Regions from separate parts of the Lysinibacillus sp. NPDC096212 genome, predicted to be linked through region 3. Evidence: riboswitches for the same ligand, from Rfam matches in the RefSeq annotation. Region 3 holds a riboswitch; each other region holds the start of a gene.
The links. A riboswitch is a leader RNA that binds a small molecule or an ion and turns the genes downstream of it on or off. The one in region 3 is predicted to bind S-adenosylmethionine.
Positions count from the first base shown of each region.

Region 1: it holds a riboswitch for S-adenosylmethionine, as region 3 does, so the genes downstream of both, ACIQ7T_RS24480 (cyclase family protein) here and ACIQ7T_RS07000 (methionine ABC transporter ATP-binding protein) in region 3, are expected to answer to the same signal.
Region 2: it holds a riboswitch for S-adenosylmethionine, as region 3 does, so the genes downstream of both, ACIQ7T_RS27290 (O-acetylhomoserine aminocarboxypropyltransferase/cysteine synthase family protein) here and ACIQ7T_RS07000 (methionine ABC transporter ATP-binding protein) in region 3, are expected to answer to the same signal.
Region 4: it holds a riboswitch for S-adenosylmethionine, as region 3 does, so the genes downstream of both, ACIQ7T_RS25150 (bifunctional homocysteine S-methyltransferase/methylenetetrahydrofolate reductase) here and ACIQ7T_RS07000 (methionine ABC transporter ATP-binding protein) in region 3, are expected to answer to the same signal.

Region 1 is NZ_JBIWFQ010000035.1:24,640-28,856, forward strand. Features, by position in the region: gene ACIQ7T_RS24470 (Cof-type HAD-IIB family hydrolase) at 1-262, shown strand, start outside; gene ACIQ7T_RS24475 (DedA family protein) at 492-1,088, shown strand; gene ACIQ7T_RS24480 (cyclase family protein) at 1,141-1,878, opposite strand; SAM riboswitch class I at 1,979-2,083, opposite strand; gene ACIQ7T_RS24485 (YuzC family spore coat inner layer protein) at 2,230-2,646, opposite strand; gene ACIQ7T_RS24490 (MFS transporter) at 2,801-3,985, opposite strand; gene ACIQ7T_RS24495 (winged helix-turn-helix transcriptional regulator) at 4,096-4,217, shown strand, end outside.
Region 2 is NZ_JBIWFQ010000052.1:4,322-8,538, forward strand. Features, by position in the region: gene ACIQ7T_RS27280 (DASS family sodium-coupled anion symporter) at 1-766, opposite strand, end outside; gene ACIQ7T_RS27285 (glycerol-3-phosphate acyltransferase) at 953-1,585, opposite strand; SAM riboswitch class I at 1,844-1,957, shown strand; gene ACIQ7T_RS27290 (O-acetylhomoserine aminocarboxypropyltransferase/cysteine synthase family protein) at 2,075-3,376, shown strand; gene ACIQ7T_RS27295 (hypothetical protein) at 3,771-4,157, shown strand.
Region 3 is NZ_JBIWFQ010000005.1:116,690-120,906, reverse strand. Features, by position in the region: gene gcvH (glycine cleavage system protein GcvH) at 77-457, shown strand; gene ACIQ7T_RS07010 (toprim domain-containing protein) at 839-1,180, shown strand; gene ACIQ7T_RS07005 (thioredoxin family protein) at 1,197-1,499, shown strand; SAM riboswitch class I at 1,564-1,668, shown strand; gene ACIQ7T_RS07000 (methionine ABC transporter ATP-binding protein) at 1,989-3,017, shown strand; gene ACIQ7T_RS06995 (methionine ABC transporter permease) at 3,007-3,675, shown strand; gene ACIQ7T_RS06990 (MetQ/NlpA family ABC transporter substrate-binding protein) at 3,763-4,217, shown strand, end outside.
Region 4 is NZ_JBIWFQ010000038.1:6,421-10,637, forward strand. Features, by position in the region: gene ACIQ7T_RS25140 (protoglobin domain-containing protein) at 1-63, shown strand, start outside; gene ACIQ7T_RS25145 (protoporphyrinogen oxidase) at 336-1,724, shown strand; SAM riboswitch class I at 1,850-1,948, shown strand; gene ACIQ7T_RS25150 (bifunctional homocysteine S-methyltransferase/methylenetetrahydrofolate reductase) at 2,041-3,888, shown strand; gene metH (methionine synthase) at 3,881-4,217, shown strand, end outside.

The sequences.
Region 1 (4,217 bases), on a different contig from region 3:
CCCGTATATTACAAATGTTTTGCAACATGATGTTTCTAAATCTATTGCTGTCCATGCTGTACTAGATTATTTCGACTTGAGTCCTGGGGAAGCACTTGCTTTTGGTGATGGAGATAATGATATTGACATGCTGGAGCAGGTTGGCTTTGGTATTGCAATGGGCAATGGTAGTGAAGCATTAAAAAATGTCGCTAATTATGTAACGAAGAAATCAACTGAGGATGGTATTGATTATGCTCTTCGGGAGCTACAAATAATTTAATAGAGTAGTAGCCGAGAAATGAGATTTATAGCATGAATCGACCACTATACAACATTGGAGAAAGTTTTTAAAAAGAAATAATTTTTCCATCTATACAATCTACAGGCAGTGATAATAAATCCTGGAGAAAATTGTATTAAAGTCATAATACTCATAATATTGTTTGCTTTGAGTTATTATAAAGCTATCTGTAAAAAGAAATTCATTATGCTTTAGGTGGGAAGGATTTATGGCGCATCACGTGCAATCTCTAATAGAACATTACGGGTATTTTGGCATCATTCTTATCCTAGTTGGCGGGATTGTTGGGCTGCCACTTCCCGATGAGATATTTTTAACATATGTAGGATATAGCGTATATAAAGAAACCCTCGCACATATTCCAGCTTTAATCAGCGCTATGGTAGGTGCGGCAGGGGGAATTACTCTGAGCTACTATATAGGCTATAGATTTGGGCTACCGTTATTGCAAAAATACGGTCCAAAAATCCACATTACTGAACAGAAAATTGACTTTACTAGAAAATTATTTGCAAAAATAGGGCCGGGATTATTATTAATAGGATATTTTATTCCTGGTGTGCGTCATCTTACAGCATATATTGCGGCTATCAATAATTATCCTTATAAAAAATTTGCTTTCTTTGCCTATACGGGAGCAGTTATTTGGACATTTACTTTTATTACCTTAGGAAAGGTACTTGGGGAGAACTGGCGTTATGTTGGGGTATATTTATCCCGCTACAGTATTTATCTTATAGTATTGTTCCTAATACTAATGTTAATCGTTTATTTTATTTTCAAAAAAAGGAATTCGCCAAAGTAAAAAAGGTCTGATTCAATACCTACTCAGGTTGTGAATCAGACCTTTTTATCTTTTAAGGCAATATTGCAAATGAACGCACAGGGAATCCAGAGGCTTTCTCAGGCTTTGGTACAATATTGAAAATAGCAGCACCTTTTGGAGGGAGCTTATCCAAATTTGTCATGAGCTCAATTTGGTAAGTATCTTGCTCAAGCACAAAATATTCGCCATCTAGCTTACCATTTTTACGAAAATCTGTTGCTGAATCCGTATCAAAGGTTTCGTGGCCAATAGCACTTACTTTTCGTTCGCCGAATAAAAATTGTAACGCTTCTAATCCCCAGCCAGGAATATGATTATTGCCATCAGCGTCTTTGTTGCTGAAAGATTCTTTATCTGGCCAACGTTTACTCCAATCGGTACGCAACGCAACAAAGGTACCTGTTTCAATTTCCCCATTTTCAGCTTCAAAGTCAAGAATATCTTGAACACTTAACGTGAAGTCGTTATTTACTTCGGCTTCTTTTGATTTATCAATAACGATTAGTGGTAGCACTAGTTCTTTTAGCTCCAATTCCTCTAAATAGCGTGTATCTCGCACAAAATGGATAGGTGGATCGATATGTGTTCCGTATTGCCCAGGGAAAGTGAATTGCTGCGCAAAGAAGCCATCATCATGGGAAAATAATGTTTCAAATTTTGCATCATCAAACATAAAGAAGTGGGGCGAATTAGGACCAAATGTATGTGTTAAATCCACCCATTCTTTCGATTTCAATAGTTGAATTGCTTGTAAAAGTTCGTTTGCCATAATATCTTCCTGCTTTCTTTTAATTATTTTTGGATGTAACAATAAAAAAGAGCCCTCCTTGTAGAAAGAGGACTCTTGTGCAAAGCAACTAAAGTAAGTCTTCTCATCTTCAAGGCTAAATTTCGCCAATTGGAATTAGCACCATACCTATAGGCTGGTTGCTGAGACTTCATAGGGCCAATCCCTCCGTCTCTCTTGATAAGAAAAAACAATATAAGAATTTTCAGAAATAAAGATTACAAACACTTTAGCATATTTATTTATAGTTTACAAGTTCAATAGGGATACAAGGTTAAAATTCATAAAGATGCTAAAGGCAAAAAAAGTGGCCCTCTTCAAAGGGCCAACTCTTCACCAATTCAAAATTAATGTTAGCTTACAACAGCCTTGATCAGTAAATGTTATTCGAAATCCATCTGGTGTATAGTTCGTTTCGAATTTTAAAGTAATGCCTGTTGACGTGATTAATTTTTCAACTTCTGTTTTATTTGATTGCTGTGCTGCGTTCATAAGATCATGTGCAAATGGCTCGGATTCATCAATTTTATCCGTAAGTATCTGTGCTTGCTTCATAATAGCTTTGATCCGTTTCGCAGAAGTCTTCAATCTATTTGTATTGACGGGTGGAAATGGACTTCTATTCGTTGGGTTTGTTGGCATTGCTAGCTGTCTAAAAGGTTGTTGAGTAGTTGGTTGATTGGCCATTGCCCATGCCCATGTTGGATAATAATTAGGATAGACAAAATACGGATAAGGATTGTAATACAACTAAATTCCTCCTATCCTATGCTGATACCATATATTATGTACAACAAAGGCTTTCGGTGTTTCCTGGGGGCATCCGATGAACCGCTTCACTCCAGGGTCTCGTCTGCCCAAGGAGTCACCCGTTGATAAAAACTGAAATTGTTCCGATAAATCTTCAAAGTTTGTTTCTATCAAAGAGTAACCATAGAAATGTAGTAGCTGCGGCAAGCATCACCATGCCGAATCCGTATATAGGTGTATGAGCTAATGATTGGTGGCGAACGATGATTCCTCCAATGTATGATCCTAGAAAAATACCAATGTTAAAGGCTGAAATATTTAATGCTGAAGCCATTGAAATAGCTGATGGTATATATTTTTCTGAAAGCTGAACGGCATAAAGCTGTAATCCCGGTACATTCATAAACATAAATAGCCCCATCATAAAGACCATTATTAATCCAACGATTGATGATTCTAAAAAGAAGTTGATGCCGAGTAGTGCTAATGCTAAGCCGATAAAGATAATAAAGATAGAACGTAATGGATTATTATTAGCAAAATGACCACCCAGTGTATTACCGATAGCAACACAGATACCGAATACAACTAAGATAATGACAATTGCTTGAGGTGAGTAGCCCATATATTGCTCTAATATAGGGGAAACATATGTGTATACTACAAACACGCCGCCGTATCCGATTGCTGTAATAAAGAGAATTAATAGCATTTGTATGTTCCCTAATACTTTCCCGATATCTCGAATAGATATTGGTTTACCTTTCGATAACTGACTCGGCACAAGCAGAGTATTACTAATTAACCCGATAATACCAATTAAAACAATGAAAATGAATGACATTCGCCAGTCAGTTACTTGTCCAATAAAAGTTCCTAGCGGGACGCCTGTGACAGTTGCTAATGTTAACCCTGTGAACATAAAAGCTATTGCACTTGCTCGTTTATTAGGTGCCACAACATCTGCAGCGATTACAGAGGCAATAGACATAAACACGCCATGTGCTAATGCTGAAATAACACGGCCGGCAAGTAGTAATGAGAATGAGGGTGCTAGAGCTGCAAGTAAATTCCCGATAATAAAAAGCACCATGACGAGCAGCAATACATTTTTACGACTAAGGCGCGATGTTAAGGCTGTTAAAAGCGGTGCACCAATAGTTACACCTAGTGCATATATGGATACGGTTAAACCCGCAGTACTTAACGTTATACCGAAATCTTCTGTAATTAATGGTAGAAGTCCGACGCTTATAAATTCTGTAGAGCCAATACCAAAAGCACTGATCGCAAGTGCGAGTAATGTTAGTTTAGCATTCGGCACTTTTGTATTTTTCATTCTATTAATATCTCCTTTGATTTTTTGTATAGTATATAGTAATATTCATACATGCCTAAAAGTTATATAGGGTACTTTTAGTTACTTTTGAATATTACAGGGGGTTTACAATGAAAAAAGTTTATAATATCGGTGTTGAAGCCACTCTTGAAGTCATTGGAGGCAAATGGAAACCTATTATTCTTTGTCATCTTAACCACCATGGTCAGATTCGTACGAATGAATTTCGCCG
Region 2 (4,217 bases), on a different contig from region 3:
TAATCATAATGAAAAATAGAGCCACTGACATGATGATTGAGAAGGGGGCAGCGTAAAGTAACCAAGCACCCCAAGAAATATCTACATCGAATTGTTCTTTGATGAAATTTAAAGCGACCATATTTTGAGCTGCTGCCGTTTTAATACCGATGTTCCAAATGGAAACAGCTTGTACAGAAGTAATGACTAGTAAAGCAGCAAGTCGACTATCACGTGGTAAACCAAATGCTGCTACCATTCCGAGTAGTATTGGTACAACTGCGCCTGCACGTGCAGTAGCAGAAGGGACAAAGAATGCGAGTGCAATAGATACTAAAATAGCACCGAATACAATGGCTTTCGTTTTTGTTCCAACTAGTGAAAGTATCCAAAGCGCAAGACGTTTATGTAAATTCGTAATTTGCATGGCTGCCGCTAGGAAAAGAGCTGCGGCTACTAGTGCAACTGCAGAATTACTAAATCCGCTTAATGCTAACTTTAATGCATCCGATGTTCCTAACGCTCTCGTTGGATCTTCCATTGACGGAGCTAGCCCTAGTAAGATTGTAACGAGAGCAATAATCATGGCAGAGCTAACGGGATAGGATACTGCTTCTGTAACCCATAGGATGACCGCGAAAGCTAAAATAGCCAAAGCTCGTTGTCCGGCTACAGGTAAATCGCCGTTGTTAGGTAAAAAAGTAATGATGATTAATGAAGCGAAGGCTAATCCAATCCAGAGTGGTTTCAAATTACGTTTCGGTTTTGCTTGTTCAGAAGTAGACATACTTTTCATCCTTTCTTAAACATGACTGTAATTTTCACATCGGCTAGTAAAATGCTTTATTAAGAAAGTTAATTTGTCTAATTATTGTAAAAAAACTAGTATGTGAAATACCCTCTATTTATAGCGATAATGGGCAGTTGCGAGAAAATATACGGTCAAAGAAAAGACAAAAATATCCAAAAGATTTTATTTTTTCTTTTTGAATGCTGAAGTTACTTTAGGCTCAGTTCCTAGCATCAATCGCTTAATATTTTCGATATGCAAAATGATGGCTATACCAAAAAGTAATAGGGCTAAAATCGTTGGGCCAACTCCAGGAATCCATAAATAAGTGGCTGTACAAAAAACGAGATAAAATTCAAGTACACCGACAATTAAATAGTTCGTCACGAAAGATAAAATAACAAATAAAATGAGTGCAAACAAGCCAATTTTCCAATCAATCGCAAGTAATATTCCTATGATTGAAGCAGTTCCTTTACCGCCATTGAAGCCCATATAAAATGGGAAATTATGACCTAGAATGACACCGGAAGCTACGATATAGATGAAGAGCCAAACTTGTACTTCTGTTAATTGTGTTATATCTGCTAAATAAACATGTGCACCGATTATAGCTGCAACGCCTTTACCGATATCGATCAGTGCAACTAATATGCCGTATTTCCAGCCAAGGGAAAGTGTTGCATTAGAGGCACCTGCATTGCCATGACCGGCCATTTTTAAATCTACCCCTGATAAAAACTGAGCAACTTTAGAGCCGTGAATACAGCCAATCAAATAACCAACAAGAAGAAAAATAATAACGGCTTTTATCATAAAAATTCTCCTTTCCAAATAATGGGTTCATCACAAAAGTTCTAACATTGTGTTAGCCCGAAGCCCCTAGGAAACGCCCAGCCGAAACGGAAATCAGTCCATGCTTTGGTGACCAAAACAATAAATATCTAAAATAGTGTATGTGTTTGGATTACGTAAAGAAGCAGACAGAAGTTTCGGAAAAAATAAAATTTTAGTATTGACAGAGAAAAAGTCTATGTTTATACTTTGTAACAACGATGGAAATTGAATCTCATACTCTTATCAAGAGCGGCGGAGGGATAGGCCCTATGATGCCCGGCAACCAGTAAGTGACGAACTTGCTAAGGTGCTAATTCCTACAGATTCTTACTTGGATCTGGCAGATAAGGGGAGGAAAACTTGCAACCGCAACCCTCTTCTTAGCTGAAGAGGGTTTTTGTTTTCTACTGAAAAAATCCTCCTCATCTCCGGTACCATCGTAAAAAAATAACCATTTGGAGGTATACAATGACAAAATTTAAACCAGAAACATTGCTGTTACACGGTGGCCAAGAGCCAGACCCGGTAACAGGATCTCGTACAGTACCCGTATATCGCTCAACGGCTTTCGTTTTTAAAGACACTGCTCATGCGCAACGTCTTTTTGCCTTAGAGGAAGCTGGTAATATTTACACTCGTATTACAAACCCAACTGTAGATGTTTTTGAAAAACGCGTCGCTTTATTAGAAGGCGGTACAGCAGCAGTAGCACTTTCATCTGGTGCAGCAGCAATCGCGTTTTCCATTTTAAATCTTGCAGGGGCAGGCGATGAAATTGTTGCAGGTAGCTCTTTATACGGAGGTACTTATAATTTATTCGCTAACACACTACCAAACTACGGTATTAAAACGATTTTTGTAGATGAAACAAATCCAGAAAATTTCAAAGCTGCTATTACTGATAAAACAAAGGCCGTGTTCGCTGAAGTTTACGGTAACCCAAGTTTAAAGGTACTAGATATTGAAGCAGTAGCAAATATAGCACATGAAAACGGCTTGCCATTAATTATTGATAGCACATTTGCTTCACCATATGGCTCTACACCAATTGACTACGGTGCAGATATCGTTGTTCATTCTGCAACGAAATGGATTGGTGGTCATGGAACAACTTTAGGTGGCGTTGTAGTAGATGCAGGGAAGTTCGATTGGACTCGTGGACGTTTCCCAGGCTTTACTGAGCCAGATGCTTCTTATCACGGTTTGCGTTATGGTATTGACACAGCAGATGCAGCATTCGCCACAAAACTGCGTGTGCAACTGCTACGTGACTTTGGACCAACATTAAGTGCTGATGCGGCATTTAATTTATTACAAGGTTTAGAAACGCTTCATTTGCGTATTCCTAAACACAATGAAAATGCATTAGCAGTAGCTGAATATTTACGAAACCACCCATCTGTGGAATATGTAAATTACAACGGCTTAGAAGATTTCCCTACCCATAATTTAGCTAAAAAATATTTAAGAAATGGCTTCGGTTCTGTGCTTACATTTGGCATTAAAGGTGGACGTGAAGCAGGGCGTAAATTAATCGATAGTGTGAAATTATTCTCACACGTAGCAAATGTAGGGGATGCTAAATCATTAATTATTCATCCAGCATCTACTACACATCAGCAACTATCTGCTGAAGAGCTAATCCAAACTGGCGTAACCGAGTCGCTCATTCGCTTATCAATCGGTTTAGAGGCAGTAGAGGACATCATTGCAGATTTAGAACAAGCTATTGAACAAGTAACAGCTTCACAACAAGAAGTAGAAGCTTAATAAATAAAATACATTGGCTAATGTTGTAGCGTTTACGTATTTTCTCATTCGATAGGCCTCATTTGGTAATGCGTCAAACGTTGCTACATCATCCGCTCCCCTCATTTGGTGAGAGTAATGAAATGGTTTAAAATTAATACCTAGTAATTTTATAAGTATTGTTGACTTGGTTAAATCCTTGTTTTATACTAGGAAATAAGAAAAGTGTTCGAAGGGCTACCAACCTAGAACCAATTTAAAGCGCCGACTTGTTGATCGGTAAAGTGTTTTCAATTAATGCTCAAACTAATTTAGTTTCATAAGTGCTCCCCCACTTTTGAATATATGAAGAGGAGTAGTTACTCAGCCAGTAGCTACTCTTATCTACAAAACTGATGATAAAGGAGTGTTTTAAATGGGAAATGTGTATAGTGCGCAAAACATTGCATCTTATCTTATTTATGAATTAAATGAAGGTCATGTGTTTGTGAACAACATGTCCATTCAAAACATACTTGTGTCAGTTGAGCGTAAATGGCAAGAGATCTTTGGACATTCTGCTTTTAAGGAAATGGTTTATGTCAAAGAGGAAGGCTATACAGTAAAAGAAGTTTTCGAAGCTTATGAAAGCTATGGAGCAAATCATATTCCTCTACCTGCGACAGAGTATTATTTAAAATACGGCACATTCCAATTAGTTGAACGTACGTATGCAATACCAAATTTTACGCAGGAGGAAATAAGACTGGTGCAACAAGCTTTAACACAATATCGTTATAAATTGCTAGCCAAAGCTAGTTAATTATCCCTCATATATTTGGCTCATTCTCTGCTGCTACAGGGAATGAGCTTTTTAAATTAG
Region 3 (4,217 bases):
TTGATTCTTGTTTTTATGGTAGAAGTATGGCACACTGAAAATGAATATATTACATATTTATGGAGGGGTTTTTTTCATGAGCACACCTAAAGACTTACGTTACTCTGAAGAGCACGAATGGGTAAAAGTAGAAGATGGTAAAGTACGTATCGGTATTTCTCATTTCGCACAAGCTGAACTTGGAGATATCGTTTTCGTTGAACTTCCACAAGTTGGCGACGAAATCAAAACTGATGATCCATTCGGTAGCGTAGAATCTGTTAAAACAGTTTCTGAATTATACGCACCAATCTCAGGTACAGTAGTTGAAGTAAATGCAGATTTAGAAGATAGCCCAGAATTCGTTAATGAATCACCATATGAAAAAGCATGGATGATCGTTGTAGAGCCTGCTGATGCTTCAGAAATTGACAAGCTTATGACAGCTGAGCAATACGAAGAAATGATTGCAGAATAAGACAAGCCTTTAACTTCTTTCAGCGAGTGTTCAAACATCAGCTAAAAGAAGTTAAAGCCTCCGGCGGATGTCATGGAATCGGAAAGGAGTGCTTAGAGGATGTTAGCCTAAGATCATCGCATCCATGCGATAACGGCTAACTGACCTGCGTCGTGCAGGCCTAAGCACAAAGCCGATTCCTGACGCGATTATGTCGAGGCATAATTGATCAGAAAAACGTCGGAAACTACCGACGTTTTTTTTTATCTTAACCATCCTGCCACTATAGTTGGTAAGGTAAATGCAAGTATATTCCCTTATTAATAGGTATCTAACTGTATCAACGACAAGGTTTGTTGATATAATGAATTATAAGGGATATGTCTAAATGGGGGTGGCGTGATGTTCGAGGGAAAATGCTTAATTGTCGAAGGCCGATCGGATAAACTTCAAATCGAACCTATTTTAAATGAAGACGTAAAAATACTTTGTACAAATGGTACAATTGGTGTGCATCAATTAGAAGAGCTACTCGATCCATATGAGGGTTGTGAGCTTTATACATTTTTTGATGCAGATACATCAGGTAATAAGCTACGGGCATTAATGGACAGACATTATCCAGAGGCTGAGCATTTACGTACGATGCCAACATATAAGGAAGTTGAGACAACTCCGAGGAAAGTGTTAGCGGCGATATTGCTTCGTGCACATTTCTCAATCCATAATGAATATATTTTGTAAGGTTGCGTGAAAAAAGATGGAAGAATGGTCAAAAGAGCAGTGGAACACGGCTATCCAGTCCGGTGAAAAGGCTGCCTTTTATTTATATACGCCAATGTGTGGAACGTGCGCAGTTGCATCGAAAATGATGGCGGTTATTGAGCAATTGCTGCCACAGCTACAGGTTGGTAAGGCGAATATTAATTTTATAGAGCAAATAGCTTATGATAATAAAATCGAAAGTGTACCATGTTTACTCGTATGTGAAGGCGGAGAAGTGATAGAAAAGGTTTATGCCTTCCAATCCGTACCATATTTATACGAATTGTTAAAAAACTAATTGACTGAATATTAATCACATGGTAAAGTAACAAATATATTAAAAAAACAATAAATATATCGAACTCTTATAAAGAGCGGCGGAGGGAAGTGCCCTATGAAGCCCGGCAACCATCACAAACGTGAAAAGGTGCCAAATCACCCAAAGATTTATCTTTGACAGATGAGAGAACGGTTTAGCGTATATGTACGTGACCCCTTCTACTTGTCTTTAAGTGAAGGGGTTTTTTAATTTCTTTCAGCGGGTGTCCTGGAATCGAAAAGGAGTGCTTAGAGGATGTTAGCCTAAAACCATCGCATCCATGCGATAATGGCTAACTGACCTGCATCGGTGCTGCTGTTGCTGCGTTAGCACTACGCTTTCGCGCAAAAAACATCTGCAGGCCTAAGCACAAAGCCGATTCCGGACGTAATGTTTATCTGTGCGAAAGCGAAGCGACAGCAACAATTATGCCGAGGCATAATTGATATAAGAAAAGGAGAATTCGCTATGATCAATCTTCAAAATATTACGAAGAAATACAAAACTACGAATGGCGAATTAACAGCAGTTAAAGACGTCAACCTTTCTATTAATAAAGGTGAAATTTTCGGCATTATCGGCTATAGTGGCGCTGGTAAAAGTACAATGATTCGTTTGTTAAATGGTTTAGAAAAGCCTACATCTGGTAAGGTGACGGTTAACAATCAAGAGTTTTCGTCCATAAAGGGACAAAAGCTTAGGGATGCTAGACAAAAGGTTAGTATGATTTTCCAACATTTCAATTTACTTTGGTCTAGAACTGTTGCCGAAAACATCGCTTTCCCATTAGAAATCGCAGGTGTGCCAAAGGCCAAACGGGAAGCACGTGTGAATGAATTGATTACACTAGTTGGCTTGGAAGGGCGCGAAAAAGCATATCCATCACAACTTTCGGGGGGACAAAAACAACGGGTAGGTATCGCTCGTGCACTTGCTAACAACCCAGAGGTATTGTTATGTGATGAGGCAACATCTGCACTCGATCCGGAGACAACAGATGCTATTCTTGATCTACTTGTCGATATTAACGAACGATTAGGTCTAACGATTGTGTTAATCACACATGAAATGCACGTTATCCGTAAGATTTGTCATCGTGTAGCGGTTATGGAAGCTGGTGAAATTGTAGAACGTGGTGAAGTATTACAAGTATTCCAAGCTCCACAAGCAGCCATTACGAAAAAATTCGTTTCTCAAATTACAGATACGAAGGAAACACAGGAAACTGTGGCACAAATTAAAGAAAATTACCCTAATGGACAACTTGTTAAGCTAATCTTTGTAGGAGAAAAAACAGAGCAGCCTGTCATTTCACATCTTGTGAAACAGTTTGATGTAGAAGTAAGTATTGTACATGGTAATATTTCGCAAACGAAAAATGGAGCGTACGGTACACTTATTGTGCAAATTGATGGCTCAGAGGCGAATGTTGCTGCTGCACTGAGTTACTTAAATACAGTCGAAGTACAAACGGAGGTGATTACAAATGCTAACTAGTCTTTTTCCGAATGTCGACTGGGAAAAAATGTGGGACGCTACGTATGAAACATTGTATATGACAACAATTTCTACGGTCATCACATTTATACTTGGATTAGTAATTGGAATCTTATTATTTTTATCAAGTCCCAACCAACTATGGGCCAACAAAATTGTAAACTTTTTAACAGGATCAATCGTTAACATTTTCCGCTCGATTCCATTTATCGTATTGATTATCTTATTAATTCCATTTACGAAATTTTTACTCGGCACAATTCGTGGCGCAGATGCGGCTTTACCAGCATTAATTATTGGAGCTGCACCATTCTATGCGCGAATGGTATTAATCGCCTTACGCGAAATTGATAAAGGTGTTATTGAAGCGGCTCGTTCAATGGGTGCCAAAACGTCAACGATTATTTGGAAAGTATTAATTCCCGAATCGTTACCAGCGCTTATTTCTGGTCTTACTGTAACTGCTGTAGCACTTGTTGGTTATACTGCGATGGCAGGTATTATTGGCGCAGGTGGTCTAGGAAACTTAGCATTCTTAGATGGTTTCCAACGTAATCGCACAGATGTAACTTTAATGGCAACTATTTTAATCTTAATAGTAGTATTTATTATTCAATGGATTGGCGACTTAATTACAACCAAAACAGATAAACGCTAAAAAGAGCATCATACTATGAACATCTAAAAGGTTATCTCGGTTTCATACCGCTAACATATTTTATATAGGAAAAGGGAGAGTAATAAAATGAAGAAGTTATTAACAGGATTATTTTTATCTGTATTAGTACTAGCTCTAGCCGCTTGTGGTGCTGGTAAAAAAGAAGAAAAAAGCTCATCATCTGATGCTGGTGATAGTAAAGAGAATGTAACATTAACAGTAGGTGCTTCTAATACACCACATGCTGTTATTTTGGAAAAAGCAAAACCGATTTTAGCTAAAGAAGGTATCGATCTTAAAATTGAAACATATCAAGATTATGTATTACCAAACCAAGATTTAGAATCTGGCGAAATTGATGCAAACTATTTCCAACACATCCCTTATTTAGAGAAGGAAATTAAAGAAAAGGGTTATGATTTTGTAAACGCTGGTGGTATTCATATTGAACCAATCGGTATTTACTCTAAAAAATATAAATCTCTTGAGGATCTTCCAGAAGGTGCAACAATTTTACTTTCTAGCTCAGTTGCAGATCATGG
Region 4 (4,217 bases), on a different contig from region 3:
GCCTTTAACGAAGTGAAAAACTCAGCTGGAAAACTAGCTAGCTTTGCACAAAATTTAAATTAATGAAGAGAAAAGCAAAAGGCAAAGAAAATTGTTGTTTCCTATTAAGGCGCTACACACTTTAAGGCACAAATAACACTATATTAATTGTTTATATATAATTTCCGTTATGGAGATAAAAGCCTCTAGCGAATATATGCTATTTGAATATAAAAAAATGGAGCTGTCCAATGTGCTGGATAGCTCCATTTTTGCTAAATTTGTAAAGGGTTTAACGTAATTTTTGATAAAAAAAGTTTATACTAAATAAAGAACTAAAAATAGGGGCGGTTAATATGAAAACAGTTGTTGTATTAGGTGGCGGAATTACGGGATTGTGTACGATGCATTATTTACAACGCCAAGTTCAGGAGAAAAACTTAGATGTAAAACTTGTACTTGTTGAAAAAAATACATACCTTGGTGGCAAGCTTCACTCTGCATATGAACAAGGCTTCATCATGGAAACTGGAGCAGATTCTATTGTAGCGCGTCATAAAGGTGTCATGGAGTTAGTAGAGGAACTAAACTTTGAACAAAATCTTGTGTACAACGAAACAGGTATTTCGTATATTTACACAAATAATGAGCTACATGCTATCCCAGCAGACTCAACGTTCGGTATTCCTATGAGCCTACAATCTCTCGAGGAAAGCACGCTTGTATCTGAGGAAGGTAAAAAAGAAGCGTTAAAGGATTTAACAATGCCGAATGAAAGGTTTACAAAAGAAAGCTCGATTGGGGAATTTTTAACGTATTATTTAGGTGAGGAGCTTGTTCAAAACCAAATAGCGCCGGTACTTGCAGGTGTATATTCTGGAGATTTAAATCAACTTTCAATTGCTTCGACTTTACCGTATTTAATCGATTACAAAAACGATTACGGTAGTATTATTAAAGGTTTTGATGCAAACAGGAAACAATTTGTGAAAGCCTCCAACAAAAAATTTATTTCATTTAAAAATGGTTTATCGTCACTAATTGATCGACTTGAAGAAACATTAACGGATGTAGAAATTATAAAAGGGATTGCCACTACTAGTGTTAAAAAGCAGGAGAATCTATACTCTGTTACGTTAGCAAACGGTAAAATGATTGAAGCAAATCATGTTGTATTGGCACTGCCAAATGAAGCGGTACAAAGCTTATTACAGGATGAATCGTTGAACGGCTATTTTAAACAATTTAATACTGCATCCGCCATTACGATTTATTTAGGATTTGATGTTCCCGATAATAGATTGCCAGCAGATGGAACAGGCTATATTGTGTCACATAATTCGGATGTTATTTGTAATGCAGCAACGTGGACAAGCCGCAAGTGGAAACATACCTCTGCAGAAGGGAAATTACTTGTACGACTTTTTTATAAGAGCATTAACCCTGAGTATGAGAGATTGCGTATGATGACAGATGAAGAGTTAGCAGCAGTTGCTCTTGAGGATGTAAGAAAAAGCTTGGGGATTGAGGAAAAACCAACTGTTGTTGACGTGACAAAATGGATCGACCAGATGCCGAAGTACGACTTGGCACATCGTGAAGCGTTGCAAGGTCTCTTACAAGAGCTCGAGAAAAACTATCCAAATTTATCAATAGCGGGATGCTCATATTTTGGAGTAGGCATAGGTGCATGTATTCAAAACGGTAAAAAAATTGGTGAAGAACTTGTAGAAAAACTATCGTAATTGTTTGATATAAATCAAAATATTATAAATTTCGTAAAAATTATCCTTTGTTCAGTGAAATAGTCTTGACTCAATCGTTCGTAAACGATATGATTCTTTTAATTATTTAAAAAATTCATACTAAATTCTTATCAAGAGAAGCAGAGGGACTGGCCCTATGAAGCTTCAGCAACCAACTTAATGTCAGGTGCTAAATCCAGAAGACCGTGTGTCGAAGATGAGAAGGAAAACAATTACGAAATGACGTAAAAGCCTTCTTTTTTTATGAAAGAAGGCTTTTTTTTATTTTAAAGATTAGGGAAGAGAGGTTAGTTTTATGGAATTGCTTGAAAGGTTAAAAACGCAAGTTCTAACAGCAGATGGTGCAATTGGTACAGTTTTATACGGCTACGGCTTGGAGTACTGTCATGAGGAAATGAATGTACAGAGACCTGAATTAATTGAAAAGATTCATAGAGAATATATTGCAGCTGGTGCTGATATTATTCAGACGAATACTTACGGAGCTAATGCCATAAAATTAGCCCGCTATGGGTTAGAATCTCGTGTACAGCAGTTTAATGAAGCTGCTATAACGATTGCAAAACGAGCAGCGGCAGATGGTGGACAATTTGTTTTAGGTACAATTGGAGGAATCCGTGGTATTCGTAAAAGTGACGCAACGTTAGAAGAAATTTTAGCAACCGTTGATGAGCAGGCAACAGTTTTACTGGCAGGAAATCCAGATGGTCTTTTACTTGAAACTTATTATGACTTTGAAGAGCTAACGGCGACTTTAACAATGCTGCGAGCTAAAACGAAATTACCGATTATCGCTCAAGTTTCTATGCACGAACCCGGAATTTTGCAAAATGGAATGAGCTTAAATAACGCCTTATATAAACTTGAAGCGTTAGGTGCAGATATCGTAGGAGTTAACTGTCGCTTAGGCCCTCACCATACTATACAAGCATTTGAAGGAGTAGAGCTTCCTGAGAAGGCATTTATGTCAGCGTATCCGAACGCCTCTCTTCTTGATTTGGAGGATGGGCGTGTCGTTTATGAGTCGGAGGCAGATTATTTTGGTCGAGCAGCTGTAGCGCTTCGTGATCAGGGGGTACGTTTAATTGGTGGCTGTTGTGGAACGACACCAAAGCATATTGCTGCAGTGAAAAAGTACTTAGAGGAGCTATCCCCGGTCGAGGAAAAGTATGCAAAACCAGAAAAAGTAGAGGTTGTCCGTGAGGCAGAGCCAGCAAATTATGAGCCATTACATGAAAAAGTAAAACGTGAACGCTCGGTTATTGTGGAGTTAGATACGCCAAGACATTTAGAAATTGAAGGCTTTATTGAAGGTGCAAAAAAAATATATGAGGCGGGCGCAGATGTAGTCATGATGGCCGATAACTCTCTTGCTTCTCCAAGGATTAGTAATGTCGCAATGGGTGCCTTACTGAAAGAAACACACGGGGTACGCCCGTTAACCCATATAACATGCCGAGATCGTAATTTAATTGGTCTTCAATCACATTTAATGGGATTAAATGCACTAGGGATTCATGATATTTTAGCAGTTACTGGAGATCCGACAAAGGTAGGCGATTTCCCAGGAGCAACTAGCGTTTATGACGTATCTTCAATGGAGCTGATCCAATTAATAAAACAATTAAATGAAGGTGTATCGTTCTCAGGGAAACCGCTTCGTAAAAAGGCAAATTTCTCTGTAGCGGCTGCATTTAATCCTAATGTACGTGTACTAGATCGCGCTGTCTCTCGATTAGAAAAGAAAATTGAACATGGGGCAGATTATTTTATTTCACAGCCTGTTTATACAAAGGAAAAAATCGTGGGAATTTACGAGGCGACAAAGCATTTAGAAACACCAATTTATATAGGCATTATGCCAGTAACGAGCTATAAAAGTGCGGAGTTCTTACATCATGAAGTGCCAGGCATCAAACTATCTGATGATGCATTAGCACGTATGAGGGCTTGTGGCGATGATAAGGAACGCGCAACACTAGAAGGAATTGCAATTGCTAAAGAATTAGTAGAAGTAGCAGCGGAATATTTCAATGGTATTTACCTCATCACACCATTTTTACGCTATGATATGACGCTAGAATTAATGAAATTTATTGAGCAATTGGATGAACAGAAAAAAGGGGTAAGTATAAATGGCTAAGCACATGATTGAAGAGCAACTAGAGAAACGAATATTAATTCTTGATGGCGCAATGGGAACAATGCTACAAAATGAAAATTTATCAGCAGAGGATTTTGGCGGCGAGGAATATGATGGCTGTAATGAAAATCTCGTGCTAACTAGACCAGATGTGCTTGAAAAAATTCATGGAAAATATTTAGAGGCTGGAGCAGATATTATTTGTACAAATACATTTGGAAGTACTCCACTTGTATTAAATGAATATGATCTTGGTGCGAAAGCGGAAGAGATTAATAAACGCGCTGTAGAAATTGCACGCAAAGTAGTGGATGAGTTTTCAACATCCG